DNA from 4 places in the Pseudomonas sp. R4-84 genome. Region 4 is predicted to be linked to each of the others. Evidence: predicted binding sites of a transcription regulator. Region 4 holds the regulator's gene; each other region holds the start of a gene.
The links. The regulator sigma-54, encoded in region 4, starts transcription at its own class of promoters, with help from an activator protein. The targets are predictions, from matches to a motif close to ANTGGCATNNANNTTGCTNT.
Positions count from the first base shown of each region.

Region 1: glnA (type I glutamate--ammonia ligase) is a predicted target of sigma-54. The motif match lies at 2,192-2,211, and genes of this name have one in related genera.
Region 2: M1D68_RS07445 (flagellar basal body rod protein FlgF) is a predicted target of sigma-54. The motif match lies at 2,525-2,544, and genes of this name have one in related genera.
Region 3: glnK (P-II family nitrogen regulator) is a predicted target of sigma-54. The motif match lies at 1,536-1,555, and genes of this name have one in related genera.

Region 1 covers NZ_CP096390.1:5,218,277-5,222,827, reverse strand. The annotation lists gene M1D68_RS23585 (chorismate mutase) at 12-569, opposite strand; gene glnA (type I glutamate--ammonia ligase) at 691-2,097, opposite strand; gene thiI (tRNA uracil 4-sulfurtransferase ThiI) at 2,426-3,880, shown strand; gene typA (translational GTPase TypA) at 4,015-4,551, shown strand, end outside.
Region 2 covers NZ_CP096390.1:1,579,332-1,583,882, forward strand. The annotation lists gene phhA (phenylalanine 4-monooxygenase) at 1-312, opposite strand, end outside; gene M1D68_RS07440 (sigma-54-dependent transcriptional regulator) at 700-2,262, shown strand; gene M1D68_RS07445 (flagellar basal body rod protein FlgF) at 2,599-3,336, shown strand; gene flgG (flagellar basal-body rod protein FlgG) at 3,386-4,171, shown strand; gene flgH (flagellar basal body L-ring protein FlgH) at 4,244-4,551, shown strand, end outside.
Region 3 covers NZ_CP096390.1:198,728-203,278, forward strand. The annotation lists gene M1D68_RS00825 (YifB family Mg chelatase-like AAA ATPase) at 1-825, opposite strand, end outside; gene M1D68_RS00830 (accessory factor UbiK family protein) at 1,083-1,343, opposite strand; gene glnK (P-II family nitrogen regulator) at 1,757-2,095, shown strand; gene M1D68_RS00840 (ammonium transporter) at 2,129-3,463, shown strand; gene M1D68_RS00845 (secondary thiamine-phosphate synthase enzyme YjbQ) at 3,677-4,102, shown strand; gene sutA (transcriptional regulator SutA) at 4,204-4,527, shown strand.
Region 4 covers NZ_CP096390.1:4,642,347-4,646,897, reverse strand. The annotation lists gene rapZ (RNase adapter RapZ) at 1-219, opposite strand, end outside; gene ptsN (PTS IIA-like nitrogen regulatory protein PtsN) at 222-686, opposite strand; gene hpf (ribosome hibernation-promoting factor, HPF/YfiA family) at 699-1,007, opposite strand; gene M1D68_RS21230 (RNA polymerase factor sigma-54) at 1,083-2,579, opposite strand; gene lptB (LPS export ABC transporter ATP-binding protein) at 2,775-3,500, opposite strand; gene lptA (lipopolysaccharide transport periplasmic protein LptA) at 3,500-4,048, opposite strand; gene lptC (LPS export ABC transporter periplasmic protein LptC) at 4,035-4,551, opposite strand, start outside.

The DNA of each region.
Region 1 (4,551 bases), 580 kb from region 4:
GGGGTGTGGCCTCAGGGTTTTGTGGATATACACAGTCCGCCGGTTGCCCGGATCTGGGCCAGCCGGTGCACCGGGTGCTGTTTGTTGTGGTGGGTGGCCTGGGCCAGCCATTGCGGGCACTGTGGATCGGTGCGGTAGGGCGCGAAGTCGGCCAGTTGTTGCAGCAGGCGTTTTTGCAGGCGGTCGAGTTTAGGGCGGATCTCGCCTACCAGGTCCGGGCGCGGCAGGTCTGGCGCCTTGCCGTCCAGGGCCCAGTCGGACAAGTTGATGTATTGGACCAGTTTGTTGGCTTCTATCTGGGCGGCGAAAAACGCCTCCACCGTCTCGCCGTTCAGCTTGTAGGTGGGCGCCTGGGCCACGGCGGCGGCAATGACTTCGCGCTCGCGCGGACGGTCCTCTACGGGTTTGCCACTGTCCCATTTGCTCAATGCCACTTGATCTGCGATCAGCAGGCGTTCGCCGATGGCATTGAGCAACGGCGTCAGGGCGTCGGGGGCGTTGCTGGCCTCGGCTGTGGAACACAGCAGTGCGGCAGACAGGGCGAGGCAAATCTTCAAGCGGGAAGTCATTGGCGATCTCGTCTTGTAAGGGAAGCGGCGCACCATCATGCACGCATCCTGCGCCCATAAAAAAGGCCTCCCGAAGGAGGCCTCTCTTTAGTTCACGCCGTGCGTGGCGGCGCTTACTGGATCAGCAGCTGTAGTACAGCTCGTATTCCAGTGGGTGTACGAAGGTGCGAACCTTGATTTCTTCTTCGCTTTTCAGTGCGATGTAAGCGTCGATGAAGTCATCGCTGAATACGCCGCCCTTGGTCAGGAACGCACGGCCCTTGTCCAGCTCTTCCAGGGCTTCTTTCAGGCTGCCACAAACCTGTGGGATTTCCTTGGCCTCTTCAGGCGGCAGGTCATACAGGTTTTTGTCAGCGGCATCGCCAGGGTGGATCTTGTTCTGGATACCGTCCAGGCCGGCCATCATCAGTGCAGCGAAGGCCAGGTATGGGTTGGCAGCCGGATCCGGGAAGCGCGCTTCGATACGGCGGGCTTTCGGGCTGTTAACGTAAGGGATACGGATCGAGGCGGAACGGTTGCGAGCCGAGTAGGCCAGCATGACCGGGGCTTCGAAGCCTGGTACCAGACGCTTGTAGGAGTTGGTCGACGGGTTGGTGAAGCCGTTCAGGGCCTTACCGTGCTTGATGATGCCACCGATGAAGTACAGGGCAGTGTCCGACAGACCGGCATAACCTTCGCCAGCGAAGGTGTTCTTGCCGTCCTTGGAGATCGACATGTGCACGTGCATGCCCGAACCGTTGTCGCCGTACAGAGGCTTCGGCATGAAGGTCGCGGTGCGGCCGTAGGCGTCGGCAACGTTGTGTACGCAGTACTTCAAGGTCTGGACTTCGTCAGCCTTCTTCACCAGTGTGTTGAATTTCACACCGATTTCGTTCTGGCCGGCAGTTGCCACTTCGTGGTGGTGAACTTCGACGGTCTGGCCCATTTCTTCCAGTGCGTTGCACATGGAGGTACGGATTTCGTGGTCGAAGTCGAACGGTGGAACCGGGAAGTAGCCGCCTTTGATACCTGGACGGTGGCCTTTGTTGCCGCCTTCCACGTCCTGGTCGGACATCCACGAACCTTGTTCGGAGAAGATCTTGAACATGGAGCCGGAGATATCGGACTTGAACTTGACCGAGTCAAAGATGAAGAACTCAGGCTCTGGACCGAAGAAAGCGGTGTCGCCGATACCGGTGGACTTCAGGTATTCCTCGGCGCGGTGGGCAATGGCGCGTGGGTCGCGGTCATAGCCTTGCATGGTCGAAGGTTCGATGATGTCGCAGACCAGGATCAGGGTCGGCTCTTCGGTGAACGGGTCCAGGACGGCGGTTTCGTCGTCCGGCATCAGAATCATGTCGGAGGCTTCGATGCCTTTCCAGCCGGAGATGGAAGAACCGTCGAACATCTTGCCGATTTCGAAGAATTCGTCGTCCAGCGCATCACGGGCCGGCATGGTCACGTGATGTTGAGTGCCTTTGGTGTCAGTGAAGCGCAGATCAATCCACTTGACGTCATGATCTTTGATGAGTTGAACCGACTTCGACATATGTCCTCCGGGTGGCTTCGGGCGGGTAGTGGAGTGCCCTTAGATATGGGTGATGCCGGCGCGAATACTCTGCCAAGGCAACCTGCCTCACAAGGGAGCAAATTGCATGCCAGTGCCCCACCATGGGTTTTTTGCACCAAATCCACGCTTTTACAGGCGCAAATCAAAGATTGTCAGACAATAACGCACTGCAATGTGGCGCCGTCATTCGATAATGACCCGTTTTGGTGCATGCAAAACCATCTGCACATAAACTGGTTAAACCTTGAGCAATTTCCGCTATAATCCGCGCCCCCCTTTTTCGGCTGGCCGTTCGCGCGCTGTTTTCATGAAACTAATCGTAAAAGTCTTCCCCGAGATCACCATCAAGAGCCGCCCGGTACGGATGCGTTTCATCCGCCAGTTGGCCAAGAACATCCGTGCCGTGCTCCGTGACCTGGACCCGGCCGTGGTGGTGAACGGTGTGTGGGACAACCTCGAACTGGAAACCCGCGTCAGCGAACCCAAGCTGCTGAAGGAAATGACCGAGCGCCTGAGCTGCATGCCGGGCATCGCGCATTTCCTGCAAGTTGACGAGTACCCGCTGGGGGACTTCGACGATATCCTCGCCAAGTGCATGCTCCATTATGGTGATGCACTGGCCGGCAAGATCTTTTCGGTCCGCTGCAAGCGCGCCGGCAAGCACCCGTTCAGTTCCATGGATGTGGAACGTTATGTCGGCAGCCAATTGCGCCGGCAGTGCGGCGCCGCCGGGATCTCGCTGAAAGATCCGCAGGTTGAAGTGCGCATCGAAATTCGCGACCAGCGGTTGTTCGTGATCCACAGCCAGCACGACAGCATCGGCGGTTACCCGTTAGGGTCACTGGAGCAAACGCTGGTGCTGATGTCCGGTGGCTTCGATTCCACCGTCGCCGCTTACCAGATCATGCGTCGCGGCCTGATGAGCCATTTCTGCTTCTTCAACCTCGGCGGGCGCGCCCATGAGCTGGGCGTGATGGAAGTGGCGCACTTCATCTGGAAGAAGTACGGCAGCTCCCAGCGCGTGTTATTTGTGAGCGTGCCGTTCGAAGAAGTCCTGGGCGAGATTCTCGGCAAAGTCGATAACAGTCATATGGGCGTCATTTTGAAGCGTATGATGTTGCGTGCCGCGACGAGCATCGCCGACCGCCTGCACATCGACGCGCTGGTGACCGGCGAGGCGATTTCCCAGGTATCGAGCCAGACGCTGCCGAACCTGTCGGTGATCGACTGCGTGACCGAGAAACTCGTGCTGCGCCCGCTGATCGCCAGCCACAAGCAGGACATCATCGACACGGCGAACGAGATCGGCACCGCCGATTTCGCCCGGCACATGCCCGAGTACTGCGGGGTCATCTCGGTCAATCCGAAGACGGCGGCCAAGCGCGGGCGCGTGGAGCATGAAGAGAAAGAATTCGACATGGCGGTACTCGAGCGCGCGATCGAGAACGCCAGGCTGGTACCGATCGATCGGGTCATCGACGAATTGGGCCAGGACATCCAGATTGAAGAAGTCGGCGAAGCGCTGGCCGGTCAGATCATCATCGACATCCGTCACCCGGACGATGCTGAGGACGACCCGCTGAGTATCGCCGGCGTCGAGGTACAAACGATGCCGTTCTATGCAGTGAACGCGCGTTTCAAGGAACTGGACCCTACTCGCCAGTACCTGCTGTATTGCGACAAAGGCGTGATGAGTCGCCTGCATGCTCACCATTTGCTCAGTGAGGGGCATGCCAATGTGCGCGTTTATCGACCGAGCTAAGTGCCCGGGGCTGTTTGCCTGTGGCCTGCGTCACCGGCCCCCCGACGCCGCCGACACGCTGTAACTGTCGGACTCTACTGTAAATCGCTGCCACGACCTGTCAGCACACCGAATCCTCTGATCGAGATACACAAGTGATCGAAAATCTACGCAACATCGCCATCATTGCTCACGTTGACCATGGTAAGACCACCCTGGTAGACAAACTCTTGCGTCAATCCGGCACCCTGGAGCGCAACGAGCTCAACGACGAGCGCGTGATGGACTCCAACGACCAGGAAAAAGAGCGCGGTATTACCATCCTGGCGAAAAACACCGCCATCAACTGGAACGGCTACCACATCAACATCGTGGACACCCCGGGCCACGCCGACTTCGGTGGCGAAGTAGAGCGCGTGATGTCGATGGTCGACTCCGTGCTGCTGCTGGTTGACGCCCAGGACGGCCCTATGCCGCAAACCCGTTTCGTGACCAAGAAGGCCTTCGAAGCCGGCCTGCGTCCGATCGTGTGCATCAACAAGGTTGACCGTCCAGGCGCGCGTCCGGACTGGGTTCTGGATCAGATCTTCGACCTGTTCGACAACCTGGGCGCCACCGAAGAACAGCTGGACTTCAAAGTCGTCTACGCCTCGGCCCTGAACGGCATTGCCGGTCTGGACCACACCGACATG
Region 2 (4,551 bases), 2.6 Mb from region 4:
AAAGGTTGCCACCGGAAACTGCTTGCTGGCGAGCAACTCGAAGAAGGTCTGGAAAGGGATTAGCGCGGGCACCCGGGCGACCTGCCAGCCCGTGGTCTCGCCCAGCACTTTGTTGACTTCGTCCAGCTGCGGGATGCGGTCATGGGGCAACCCCAGCTTGTCGATACCGTCCAGGTACTCCTGGCACGCACGGCCTTCGATGACTTTCAGCTGGCGGGTGATCAGCGTGTTCCACACTGCGTGTTCTTCAGCGGTGTAGTGGATAAAACCTTGCGCATCGGGCTCGCGGGCCACGTATTGCGTCTGCTTCATGCTGCTCTCCTGCTGATATCCCTCAAGGGGAAAATTTGTTTTGTTGTTATCTCCAGCGATGCATAAGGGATAACCCAAACCAGGGGCAGGCGCAGCAGGGCTAGCTGGCCGAACAACCGCCAATCATGCACAAAATGTAAAGTTTCCGTTACGTATTCTGGCGAGTCTCGGTGTTGCAGGTATTTTCGGCTGGGAAAGGTTCTCAAACTGTCACATAATCTTGACGGCTATTTGCGCCGCAGCGCAGAAAACCGTGGCGAGGGAGCTTGCTCCCGCTGGGCTGCGCAGCAGCCCCAAAAAAACAGGGCCGCTTCGCGCCCCAGCGGGAGCAAGCTCCCTCGCCACAATGAATCAAACAAACCTTAAGTGAACAGCATCGGGCCTCTCATGCGTATCAAAGTCCATTGCCAGAACCGCATCGGCATCCTGCGGGACATTCTCAATCTGCTGGTGGAATACGGCATCAACGTCGCCCGGGGCGAGGTCGGTGGCGAGCATGGCAATGCGATCTACCTGCACTGCCCGAACCTGATCAACATCCAGTTCCAGGCGTTGCGTCCGAAGTTCGAAGGCATCGCCGGGGTGTTCGGCGTCAAGCGCGTAGGGCTGATGCCGAGCGAGCGTCGGCACATGGAGCTCAATGCCTTGCTTGGCGCCTTGGAGTTTCCGGTGTTGTCCATCGACATGGGCGGCTCCATCGTCGCGGCCAACCGGGCGGCGGCGCAGTTGCTCGGGGTGCGGGTCGACGAGGTGCCGGGGATTCCCTTGTCCCGCTACGCCGAGGACTTCGACCTGCCGGAACTGGTGCGCGCCAACCAATCTCGGATCAATGGCCTGCGGGTCAAGGTCAAGGGCGATGTGTTCCTGGCGGACATCGCGCCGCTGCAATCGGAGCACGACGACAGCGAGGCGATGGCCGGCGCGGTGCTGACCTTGCACCGCGCCGACCGGGTAGGCGAGCGCATCTATAACGTGCGCAAGCAGGAACTGCGCGGCTTCGACAGTATTTTCCAGAGTTCGAAGGTAATGGCGGCGGTGGTCCGCGAGGCCCGGCGCATGGCGCCGCTGGACGCGCCGCTATTGATAGAAGGCGAAACCGGAACCGGCAAGGAATTGCTGGCCCGTGCCTGTCACCTGGCAAGCCCACGGGGGCAATCGCCGTTGATGGCGCTCAACTGCGCCGGATTACCGGAGTCCATGGCCGAGACTGAACTGTTCGGCTACGGGCCCGGCGCCTTCGAAGGGGCGCGGGCCGAAGGCAAGCTCGGGCTGCTGGAGCTGACGGCGGGCGGTACGCTGTTTCTCGACGGTGTCGGAGAAATGAGTCCGCGCTTGCAAGTGAAATTGCTGCGTTTCCTACAGGACGGTTGCTTCCGCCGCGTAGGCAGTGACGAAGAGGTCTACCTGGATGTCAGGGTAATCTGCGCGACCCAGGTCGATTTGTCCGAACTCTGTGCCCGGGGAGAATTCCGTCAAGATTTGTACCATCGCCTGAATGTGCTTTCTCTGCACATCCCGCCGCTGCGCGAATGCCTCGACGGGCTGGCCCCGCTGGTCGAGCATTTCCTCGACCAGGCCAGTCGCCAGATTGGCTGCCCACTGCCAAGACTGGCCCCAGCGGCGATGGACCGGCTCAGTCACTACCACTGGCCAGGCAATGTCCGGCAACTGGAAAACGTGCTGTTCCAGGCCGTTTCCCTATGCGACGGCGGGAAGGTCAAGGCCGAACACATTCGCCTGCCGGACTACGGCGTACGCCAACCCCTCGGTGACTTTTCCCTCGACGGAGGGCTGGACGAGATCGTCGGCCGTTTCGAGAAGGCCGTGCTCGAGCGCCTGTATTCCGAACACCCGAGCAGCCGGCAACTGGGCAAGCGGCTGGGGGTTTCCCATACGACGATTGCCAATAAGTTGCGTGAGTATGAGGTGGGCAAAGAACCCGGCATGTGATGATAGACGCTTCGTGGCGAGGGAGCTGCTCCCGCTCGGTTGGGTAGCAATCGCCAAAAGTGTGGAGCCGCTACGCCCGAGGCGTCGGACCGGCCCAGCGGGAGCAAGCTCCCTCGCCACGGGGCGTCTATTTGATCAGGTTAGGCGGACACTTGCCGTAAGCGGCACGACACCGCCGGTTTTTCGTCTTCGATACGTTTCCATAATCCCTTTCAATTCCGCCAAGTCCTTTATTTACCGGCCCCACCAGCGTCAGAAATAAGTTGGTCTGCAATTTGCTTAAGGCTGTGCAACACAGCAGTGGGCGGCAAACGTCCGGCATGCAGAGGAACGACAGTGGACAAGTACCTTTATGTGGCAATGACCGGCGCCAGCCAGAACGCACTGGCGCAACGGGCCCATGCCAACAACCTGGCGAACATCTCCACCAATGGTTTTCAGAAAGACCTGGAGCAGGCACGTTCGATGCCGGTGTTCGGCGACAGCTTTCCGGCGCGGGCGTTTGCCATGTCCGAACGGCCTGCCACTGACTTTACCCCGGGAGCGCTGGTTGAAACCGGTCGCGACCTGGACGTGGCGGTCAGCGGACCGGGCTGGATGGCCGTGCAGAATCCCGACGGCGGTGAAAGCTACGTGCGTACCGGCAGCCTCAACGTTGACGCCCTGGGTGTGCTGCGGGCCGGCAACGGCATGCCGGTAATGGGCAATGGCGGTCCGATCGCCGTGCCACCGGAGCAGAAAATCGAAATTGGCCAGGACGGCACCATCAGCATTCGCGCCATGGGCGAAGGCCCGCGGGTGATGGCTGAGGTGGACCGAATCAAACTGGTCAACCCTGACCTCAAGAACATGACCAAGGGCCTCGACGGCTCGATCCGCACCAAGGACGGCCAGCCCGCGCCCATCGATGCCAACGTACAACTGGTGTCGGGCTTCCAGGAAGCGAGCAACGTCAATGCCGTGGATGAAATGACTTCGGTGCTGGCCCTGGCCAAGCAGTTCGAGCTTCACGTCAAGATGATGAACACCGCCAAAGAAGGCGATGAGGCCATGGCTCGGGTCTTGCAGATCTAATCACTAATTACAGCGCTGCGCCGAAAAACAGGCGTGAGAGGAGAATCGAATGCTTCCGGCTCTTTGGGTTGCCAAAACAGGTCTGTCCGCCCAGGACACAAACCTGTCCACCATTTCCAACAACCTGGCGAACGTCTCGACCACGGGTTTCAAACGTGATCGCGCCGAGTTCCAGGACCTGCTCTACCAGGTAAAACGCCAGCCAGGCGCCCAGTCGACCCAGGACAGCGAATTGCCGTCGGGCCTGCAAGTGGGTACTGGTGTGCGCATCGTCGGCACCCAGAAAAACTTCAACGCCGGCAGCCTGCAGACCACCGAGCAGCCGCTGGACATGGCCATCGACGGTCGCGGTTTCTTCCAGATCCTGCAGCCGGACGGCACCACGTCCTACACCCGTGACGGTACCTTCCACCTCGATTCCAATGGCCAGATCGTCAACGCCAGTGGTTTCGCCCTGGAACCGGCCATCATCATCCCGAACGATGCCCAGACCTTCACCGTGGGCCGCGACGGCACCGTGTCCATCACCGTGGCGGGCAACCCGGCCTCCCAGGTGATCGGCAACCTGCAGACCGCCGATTTCATCAACCCGGCCGGCCTGCAAGCGGTGGGTAACAACCTGTTCATGGAAACCGCTGCCAGCGGCGCGCCACAAGTCGGCACGCCTGGCCTGAACGGCTTCGGCACCACGCTGCAGAACACCCTGGAAACGTCGAACGTGAGCACCGTTGAGGAGATGGTCAACATGATCACCACCCAGCGCGCCTACGAGATGAACTCCAAAGTGATCTCCACCGCCGACCAGATGCTCTCGTTCGTCACGCAGAACCTGTAATCGCGTCGCAACATTCGTCATCACGTAGACAGGGCGGCTCCAGGGTCGCCTGCAACACCAAGAGGTAGGGTCATGAATCGCTTCGTATCTGTTCTGGCATTGAGTGGGATCACCGCATTGGCGGGCTGTGTCGCGCCAACGCCAAGGCCCAATGACCCGTATTACGCTCCGGTGTTGCCGCGCACACCGTTGCCGGCGGCGGCCAATAACGGTTCGATCTACCAGGCCGGTTTCGAGCAGAACCTGTACAGCGATCGCAAGGCTTTCCGGGTCGGTGACATCATCACCATCACCCTGAACGAGCGGACCCAGGCCAGCAAGAACGCCAACTCGCAGATCGACAAGACCAGCGAGACCAGCGTCGGCCTGACATCGCTGTT
Region 3 (4,551 bases), 1.2 Mb from region 4:
GCCGGACGCCGAATGGTGTGGCTGGCGGAACGGCCGTTGCGGCCAATGGCTCAAGGGCACGCAACTGGCAACCGACTGTATAGCCGCGACCTCCAGGGCCTCGCTTTCGGCCAGCGGTGGCAGCAACCCCGGCAAACGACTCGCCAGCAGCGTCTTGCCCGTACCGGGTGGGCCACTGAACAACAGGTTGTGAGCTCCCGCTGCCGCGATCAGCAAGGCGCGCTTGGCTCCGGCTTGACCTTGTACTTCGCTGAGGTCGGGATAGGGCTTGCTGGCCGAGAGCAGCCCGTTGGACACAAAAGGCTCGACTGGGGCGTGGCCGTTGAAATGCGCCACTGCTTCGAGCAGATGGTCCACGGCGATCACCTTCAGCCCCGACGCCAGGCAAGCTTCCTCGGCGTTGGCCCGGGGTACCAACAGCATGCGTCCAGCCTTGCGTGCCGCCAGCGCCGCGGGGAGCACGCCGCGTACCGGTCTCACGGCGCCGGACAATGCCAGTTCGCCGAGGCACTCCACGTCGTCCAGCATCAAGGTCGGCACCTGCACGCTGGCCGACAGGATTCCCAAGGCAATCGCCAGGTCGAACCGGCCTCCGTCCTTGGGGAGATCCGCTGGCGCCAGGTTCAGGGTGATGCGCCGCGCCGGGAAATTGAGCCCTGAATTGATGATCGCGCTACGCACCCGGTCCTTGCTCTCCTTCACCGCCGCCTCCGGCAGGCCGACCATCGTCAGTGACGGCAAGCCGTTGGCCAGATGAACCTCAACGGTAACGGCAGGGGCTTCGACCCCCACTTGGGCGCGGCTGTGGACGATGGCGAGCGACATGAAGCGTTCCTTGACTGATGGAGAGCCGCATCCTGCGGCTCTTGAAGACTAGTCCGGGGAAACTGAGAGGGCGGGGCAATTGAAGGGGCAAATTTTCGCAGGATGTTGCGCAAGTGGGGGCATGAATGAACAACCGCCATTCAGGCGGTTGTTTTTCAGTTGCCGTTACAGGCGGCGAGCCCCTGCCGGCGCTTTGGATGATCTGGTGGGCCTTGGACAAATCACGCGCTTAACGCCGCATCCCTGGCAAGAGGTGCTCACTCGTCCTTGGGGTCGAGTCGCGCCTCCAGCTCGGCCACCTTGGCTTCCAGGCTCTCCAGCCGTGCCCGGGTCCGGGCCAGCACGACCATCTGGCTGTCGAATTCTTCCCGGCTGACCAGGTCCAGCTTGCTGAACCCGCTTTGCAACAGGGCCTTGAACTGGCTTTCGATTTCATTCTTGGGGAGTGGCGTGTCGCCGCTCAACAGGCGGGAGGCGTGGCCGCTCAGGGCGTCGAGGAGGTCTTTGGGCGCGAGCATGTCAGGTGTCCTGGAAACAATGGCGGGCAGTGTATCACGCAGTGTCTATAGTCAATTCGCGGCTCGGGTTGCACGCTTTTCGCGCACGGCCCCGGGCATCACCGCACCGTTGTTGTGCGTATCGCTGCGGTTCGTGGTTCGGCGCAGGCCGGCGCAACGGGTAAAGGGTTGAAATCAGGGGGGTTGGGTACAGATGGCAAGCTTTCTGCTTAGTGGCTGGTGACCCATGCACTGATGCAGTCGCTGTGACGAATGCAGTGCAGCAGGCGGAGCGGGGAGTTTCGTCAGGAGTAGTCAGCTGGCACCGGTCGGGCAACTTGGGCCGACGACGCGTTACAAAGCCAGGCACTGCGCTTAGACTTGAGTCGGGTTTGTTTTCCTGGGGCAAGTCCACCAATTCGGGAGAGAGTTTCATGAAGCTAGTCACTGCCATCATCAAGCCGTTCAAGCTGGACGACGTACGCGAGTCGCTGTCCGAAATCGGCGTGCAGGGCATTACCGTTACTGAAGTCAAAGGCTTCGGTAGGCAGAAAGGCCATACCGAGCTGTATCGCGGCGCGGAATACGTGGTCGACTTCCTGCCCAAGGTGAAGATCGATGTCGCCATCGACGACAAGGATCTTGATCGGGTCATCGAGGCGATTACCAAGGCCGCCAACACCGGCAAGATTGGTGACGGAAAGATCTTCGTGGTCAATCTGGAACAGGCCATTCGCATCCGTACCGGCGAAACCGATACCGACGCTATCTAAGCCGTCAAACCCAACGCCCCAGGAGAAAACAATATGACTCTGCGTAAATTCGCAGGGCTAGGAGCCCTGTTGTCCTTCGTAATGCCTGGCCTGGCCATGGCGGAAGAAGCGGCAGCCCCAGTCCTCAACTCCGGCGACACTGCCTGGATGCTGACTGCCACGATTCTTGTCCTGTTCATGACCATCCCTGGCCTTGCGCTGTTCTACGGCGGCATGGTTCGGTCGAAAAACATTCTTTCGGTGATGATGCAGTGCTTCGCCATCACCGGTCTGATCAGCGTCCTGTGGGTCATCTACGGTTACAGCATTGCGTTCGACACCACTGGCATGGAACAGGGCGTCGTCAACTTCAATTCCTTCATCGGCGGCCTGGGCAAGGCATTCCTGGCAGGCGTCACCCCGGCCAGCCTGACCGGTCCGGCTGCATTGTTTCCAGAAGCGGTGTTCATCACTTTCCAGATGACCTTCGCCATCATCACCCCAGCGCTGATCGTCGGTGCCTTTGCCGAGCGGATGAAATTCTCCGCCATGCTGATCTTCATGGGCGTGTGGTTCACCCTGGTGTATGCGCCGATTGCGCACATGGTCTGGTCCGGCAACGGCGGCCTGATGTGGGATTGGGGCGTGCTGGACTTCGCCGGCGGCACCGTGGTGCATATCAACGCCGGTATCGCCGGTCTCGTAGCCTGTCTGGTATTGGGCAAGCGCAAAGGTTTCCCGACCACCCCAATGGCACCGCATAACCTGGGTTACACCCTAATGGGCGCGGCCATGCTGTGGGTAGGCTGGTTCGGCTTCAACGCCGGCTCCGCCGTCGCGGCCAACGGCACTGCCGGCATGGCGATGCTGGTCACCCAGATCGCCACGGCTGCCGCGGCACTGGGCTGGATGTTTGCCGAGTGGATCACCCACGGCAAGCCAAGCGCGCTGGGCATTGCCTCGGGCGTGGTGGCCGGCCTGGTTGCAATCACCCCGGCTGCCGGCACCGTGGGCCCGATGGGCGCCTTGGTCATCGGCCTGGCGGCGGGCGTGGTGTGCTTCTTCTGCGCCACCACCCTCAAGCGCAAGCTCGGCTATGACGACTCCCTGGATGCCTTCGGCGTACATGGCATCGGCGGTATCCTCGGGGCGATCCTGACCGGTGTATTCGCTGCACCGGCACTGGGTGGCTTCGGCACCGTGACCGATATCGGCGCACAAGTGTGGATTCAATTCAAAGGCGTGGGTTTCACCGTGATCTATACCGCGGTCGTGACCTTCATCATTCTCAAGGTACTGGACGCCGTCATGGGCCTGCGTGTCTCCGAGGAAGAAGAAGCCGTGGGCCTGGACTTGGCCCAGCACAACGAGCGTGGTTACAACCTGTAAGCAACGCGCAAAAAAAATGCCCGGTTCGCCGGGCATTTTTTTGTCTGGAATTTGTCATTGCTCACAAGGTTCGCCGGTTTTTTCCGACGCCTTTTGTTGTGTATATGACATGGGTTTTTCTACCGCCAAAGACTTACATCGAGGCAGGAATATTAGGCCCTTTGTTTTTTTCCAGAGCGCGCTAGAATGCGCGCCGAACGTGCGGAGATCTGTATGTGGCAACAGACGCTGATAACCCTGCGGGCGAGGCCCCGGGGCTTTCATCTGGTGACGGACGAGCTACTCGCCGGCCTGCCTGAACTCAAGGCATGTCGTGTCGGTCTGTTGCATCTGTGGCTGCAGCACACCTCGGCCTCGTTGACCATCAACGAGAACGCCGATCCGGCGGTACGTCGAGACTTCGAACGATTTTTCAATCGGCTGATCCCACAAGGAACCGCCGGCTATGAGCACAACGACGAAGGCCTGGACGACCTCCCGGCGCACTTCAAGGCCAGTGTGCTGGGATGTCAGCTCAGCCTTCCGGTGACGGCGGGACGGTTGGCGTTGGGTACCTGGCAAGGCGTTTATCTGGGCGAGCACCGAGATCATGGCGGTGCTCGTAAAGTCCTCGCCACCTTGCACGGTGAAGGGGCATGACCGCTGCTTGTCAGCGGATCTTGAATTTTTTCTGGCAGCCTTCGACAGATGGCGAAGCTGGGCTATAACTAATCTGCTTTTCGCAAGTCATGAGGTAGAACATGAGCGACGATGATCTGGAAAACGACGACCTCGAAGTAGGTGACGAAGACGAGACCGAAGAAGGCCTGGAAGCGGCGGCTGAAGATGTTGCCGACGACGAAGGTGCCGATGTTCCGGTCCCCACTGCCAAAGGCAAGGCCAAGGCAGCGGTATCAGTCGACGAGTTACCGAGCGTAGAGGCCAAGAACAAGGAGCGTGACGCGCTTGCCAAGGCCATGGAGGAATTCCTGGCCAGGGGCGGAAAGGTGCAGGAAGTGGAGGCCAACGTGGTCGCCGATCCGCCCAAGAAGCCTGACAACAAGTATGGCAGTCGCCCTATCTGAGCCTCTGTTTCTTGCTTGCTGAAA
Region 4 (4,551 bases):
TTCGGGGAAGCGCGACAAGTGGCTGGGCAGGTTACGGGCATCGACCGACACGGCGACCAGCGGTTGCGCCAGTTCGGTGTGGATCAGGGCGCGCTCGGCCAACTCCGGAAGCAGGCCTGCCGGCAAGTTGTCGATGCAGTAGTAGCCGCTGTCCTCGAGCACATTGAGGGCGGTACTTTTACCGGAGCCGGAGCGGCCACTGACGATGATCATGCGCATGTTTAATGACCGTTCTGCTCGTCCAGGACAACCTGATACAAAGCGTCGTTACTCGTTGCGCTGCGCAGTCTTTCGCGCACTTCCTTGCGGTCCAGCATGCTGGCGATCTGGCGCAGCAGCTCAAGGTGCGCATCGGTCGCCGCTTCCGGAACCAGCAATACGAACAGCAGGTCGACCGGGGCGCCGTCGATGGCGTCAAAATCTATGGGCGCTTCAAGGTGCAGTAGCGCGCTGATGGGCGACGTACAGCCTTTGAGGCGGCAATGTGGAATGGCGATGCCGTTGCCAAAACCGGTGGAGCCTAGTTTTTCACGGGCGATAAGGGCCTCGAAGACGTCCTGCATTTCCAGATCCGGCACTTCGCGGTGGATCAGGTTGGCAATTTGTTCGAGGGCTTTCTTCTTACTGCCACCCGGCGCGTTCACCTGGGAACGGCCGGGGGTCAGGATGGTTTCTAGTCGGATCATGGATTGGGGGGGTTAACGACCGGTTGCGCCCTGGAGGAGGCTCTGGGTCTTTTCCTTATGCTTTTTGAGTTGGCGATCCAGCTTGTCGGTCAGCAGGTCAATCGCGGCATACATGTCATCATGCTCCGCATTGGCAACCACTTCTCCGCCGGGAATATGCAGTGTGGCTTCGATCTTCTGCTTCAGCTTTTCGACGTTCAGAATGACTTGCACGTTGGTGATTTTGTCGAAATGCCTCTCCAATCGGTCGAGTTTTTCGCCGATGTAGGTGCGCAGGGGTTCGGTCACTTCCAGTTGGTGTCCACTGATGTTGACTTGCATACAGCTTCTCCTTCGTTGCCAGTGCATAAAGCGGCAGGCTGGGTGCCTGCCACTGGAACGCTGTGGCGTGGCCTGTTACATCAACCGCTTGCGTTCGCTCGAAGGTGCGATCCCCAGGGATTCGCGGTATTTGGCGACGGTACGGCGGGCCACCTGAATGCCTTGTGCCTCCAGTAAACCAGCGATCTTGCTGTCACTCAACGGCTTTTTCTGATTTTCCGCAGCGACCAGTTTTTTGATGATCGCGCGGATGGCCGTGGACGAGCATTCGCCGCCTTCGGAGGTGCTGACGTGGCTGGAGAAAAAGTATTTCAATTCATAGATGCCCCGAGGGGTATGCATGAATTTCTGGGTGGTCACCCGTGAAATCGTCGATTCGTGCATGCCCACCGCCTCGGCAATGTCATGCAGGACCAACGGCTTCATCGCTTCGTCGCCATATTCCAGGAAGCCGCGCTGATGCTCGACGATCTGGGTGGCGACTTTCATCAGGGTTTCGTTGCGGCTCTGCAGGCTCTTGATGAACCAGCGCGCTTCCTGCAACTGGTTGCGCATGAAGGTGTTGTCGGCGCTGGTGTCGGCGCGTTTGACGAAACCTGCGTACTGGGCGTTGACGCGCAGCTTGGGCATCGACTCCTGGTTGAGCTCCACCAGCCAGCGATCGTTGTGCTTGCGCACGATTACGTCGGGGACGACGTATTCGGGCTCGGTGGATTCGATCTGTGAGCCAGGACGCGGGTTGAGGCTTTGCACCAGCTCGATGACCTGGCGCAGTTCATCTTCCTTGAGCTTCATGCGACGCATCAGTTGGCTGTAGTCGCGTCCGCCCAAAAGGTCGATGTAATCGGTCACCAGGCGCTTGGCTTCGGCCAGCCACGGGGTTTTGGCGGGCAATTGGCGCAGCTGCAGCAACAGGCATTCGCCCAGGTTGCGAGCACCGATGCCGGCGGGTTCGAACTGCTGGATGCGATGCAAGACGGCTTCGATCTCGTCCAGCTCGATGTCGAGCTCGGGGTCGAAGGCTTCGAGAATTTCTTCCAGCGTCTCGTCCAGGTAACCCTGGTTGTTGATGCAATCGATCAGGGTCACGGCGATCAGGCGATCGGTATCGGACATCGGCGCCAGGTTCAATTGCCAGAGCAGATGACTCTGCAAGCTCTCGCCGGCGGACGTGCGGGTAGTGAAATCCCATTCGTCGTCATCGCCGCTCGGCAGGCTGCTGGCGCTGGTCTGATAGACGTCTTCCCAAGCCGTGTCCACGGGCAGGTCGTTGGGAATGCGCTCGTTCCATTCGCCATCCTCAAGGTTGTCCACCGTGGGGGCGGCTTCCTGTTGGTAGGTTGGTTCCTGGATTTCCGGGGTGGTTTTCTGCTCGACATTGTCGGCCAGTGGATCGGTGTTGTCGAAGTCGTCGCCCTCTTCCTGGCGTTCGAGCATCGGATTGGATTCCAGGGCCTCTTGGATTTCCTGTTGCAGGTCCAGGGTCGACAATTGAAGCAGGCGGATGGCCTGTTGCAGCTGCGGTGTCATCGTCAGCTGCTGGCCCATTCTCAAGACTAGCGATGGTTTCATGGCAGGGGCTTAACACCTTATTTGCCGGCGCACATGCGCCATCCACTACAGGGCGCCGGAGCGCCAAACTTAAGCAAATTATATGCCTGAAACTGAAGTGTTTGCCTAGGGGGCGTCTTCAATTAATTGAGAGTGCCCCACGGGTCGTCATCGGACATTCGGCGCCACCCAGGCCTTCGCCTGAGGCTTCGTGGCTTAAAGGCGGAACTCGTGGCCCAGATACACTTCCTTGACCAGCTCGTTGGCCAGGATGGTGGCCGAGTCGCCCTCGGCGATCAACTGGCCGTCGTTGACGATATAGGCGGTCTCGCAGATGTCCAGTGTCTCGCGCACGTTGTGGTCGGTGATCAGCACGCCGATCCCCTTGGCCTTGAGATGATGGATGATCTGCTTGATGTCGCCCACCGAAATCGGGTCTACGCCGGCGAAGGGTTCGTCGAGCAGAATGAATTTCGGCGCGGTAGCCAGGGCGCGGGCAATTTCCACGCGACGACGTTCGCCGCCGGACAGGCTCATGCCCAGGTTGTCGCGAATGTGGCTGATATGGAATTCCTGCAGCAGGCTCTCCAATTCCTGGCGGCGGCCGGCCTTGTCGAGCTCCTTGCGGGTCTCGAGGATGGCCATGATGTTGTCGGCCACCGACAGTTTGCGGAAGATCGACGCTTCTTGCGGCAGATAACCGATACCGGCTTTCGCCCGGCCGTGCATCGGCTGGTGGCTGACATCCAGGTCGTCGATCAGTACGCGGCCCTGGTCGGCCTGAACCAGCCCGACGATCATGTAGAAACAGGTTGTCTTGCCCGCGCCGTTGGGGCCGAGCAAGCCAACGATCTGGCCGCTGTCGATGGACAGGCTGACATCGCGCACAACCTGGCGGCTCTTGTAGCTCTTGGCCAGGTGCTGGGCTTTCAGAGTTGCCATTACTGCGCCTTCTGCTCGTCGGTTTTCTTTTTCGGCTGGATCACCATGTCGATCCGCGGACGCTGTTCGGTCACCTTGCTGCCAGTGGCACGGCCGGCGCTGGCCAGCTTCTTGACCGTGTCGTAGACGATCTTCTCGCCTTGGGTCACGTTGTTGTCCTTGTCGACGACCTTGGCGCGGTCGATCAATACAACGCGGTCCTGGGCGGCGTGATACTGGATGGTGACCCCGTAACCCTGCACAGGCTTGGTGTCGCCTGCGGTCTGCAACTGTTCGAAGTACGCCAGGTTGCCCACGGATGTCACTACGTCGATGTCGCCGGACTGGGTCCGGGTGATGGTGACGGTATTGCCGGTCACCTTCATCGAGCCCTGGGTAATGATCACGTCACCCTTATAGGTGGCGACACCGTTCTTGTCGTCCAGTTGCGCGTCGTCGGCCTGGATGCGGATAGGCTGGTCGCGGTCGTTGGGAAGGGCCCAGGCGCTCGCGCTTCCCAGTGCAGCGCCCAGACTGAGCAAAATAGGGAGGGTTTTAGCGAGCTTCATACTGTCCTCTTACTTTCGATAGCAGGTGTATCCTGCTTTCCTTCAAATACGCCTTCATTCCCACGCCGGTCGACACGCCGCCAGCGCCGTCGATTCTAACGGGTTGCTCGGTCTGCGCATATTCTCGCTGCGGGAAGACCGTCATGCGACTGCTGGTGATGATGGTCGTACGGTTCTTTTCATCGGTCCGGGCGATGCGCACCGAGTCGATCAGTTCGACTTCGGTGCCGCCGGGATTGACCTCGGCCCGTTCGCTCTGCACGTGCCATGGAAATTCGGTACCCCGGAACATGTTCAGGTCCGGTTTGGTCACCAGCGTGACGTCGCTGGCCTTTACATGATCGACCTTGTCGGCCGTCATCTCGTACTGCACCTTTCCGTCCGGCAGGTATTGCAGGGTATGCGTATTGGTCGCATACCAGTCGATGTCATTTTCCTCGACCTTGGCCGCGGGTTGGTCAAGGAAGCGTTCCGGGCTGATGTTCCAATAGCCCACCGCAGCG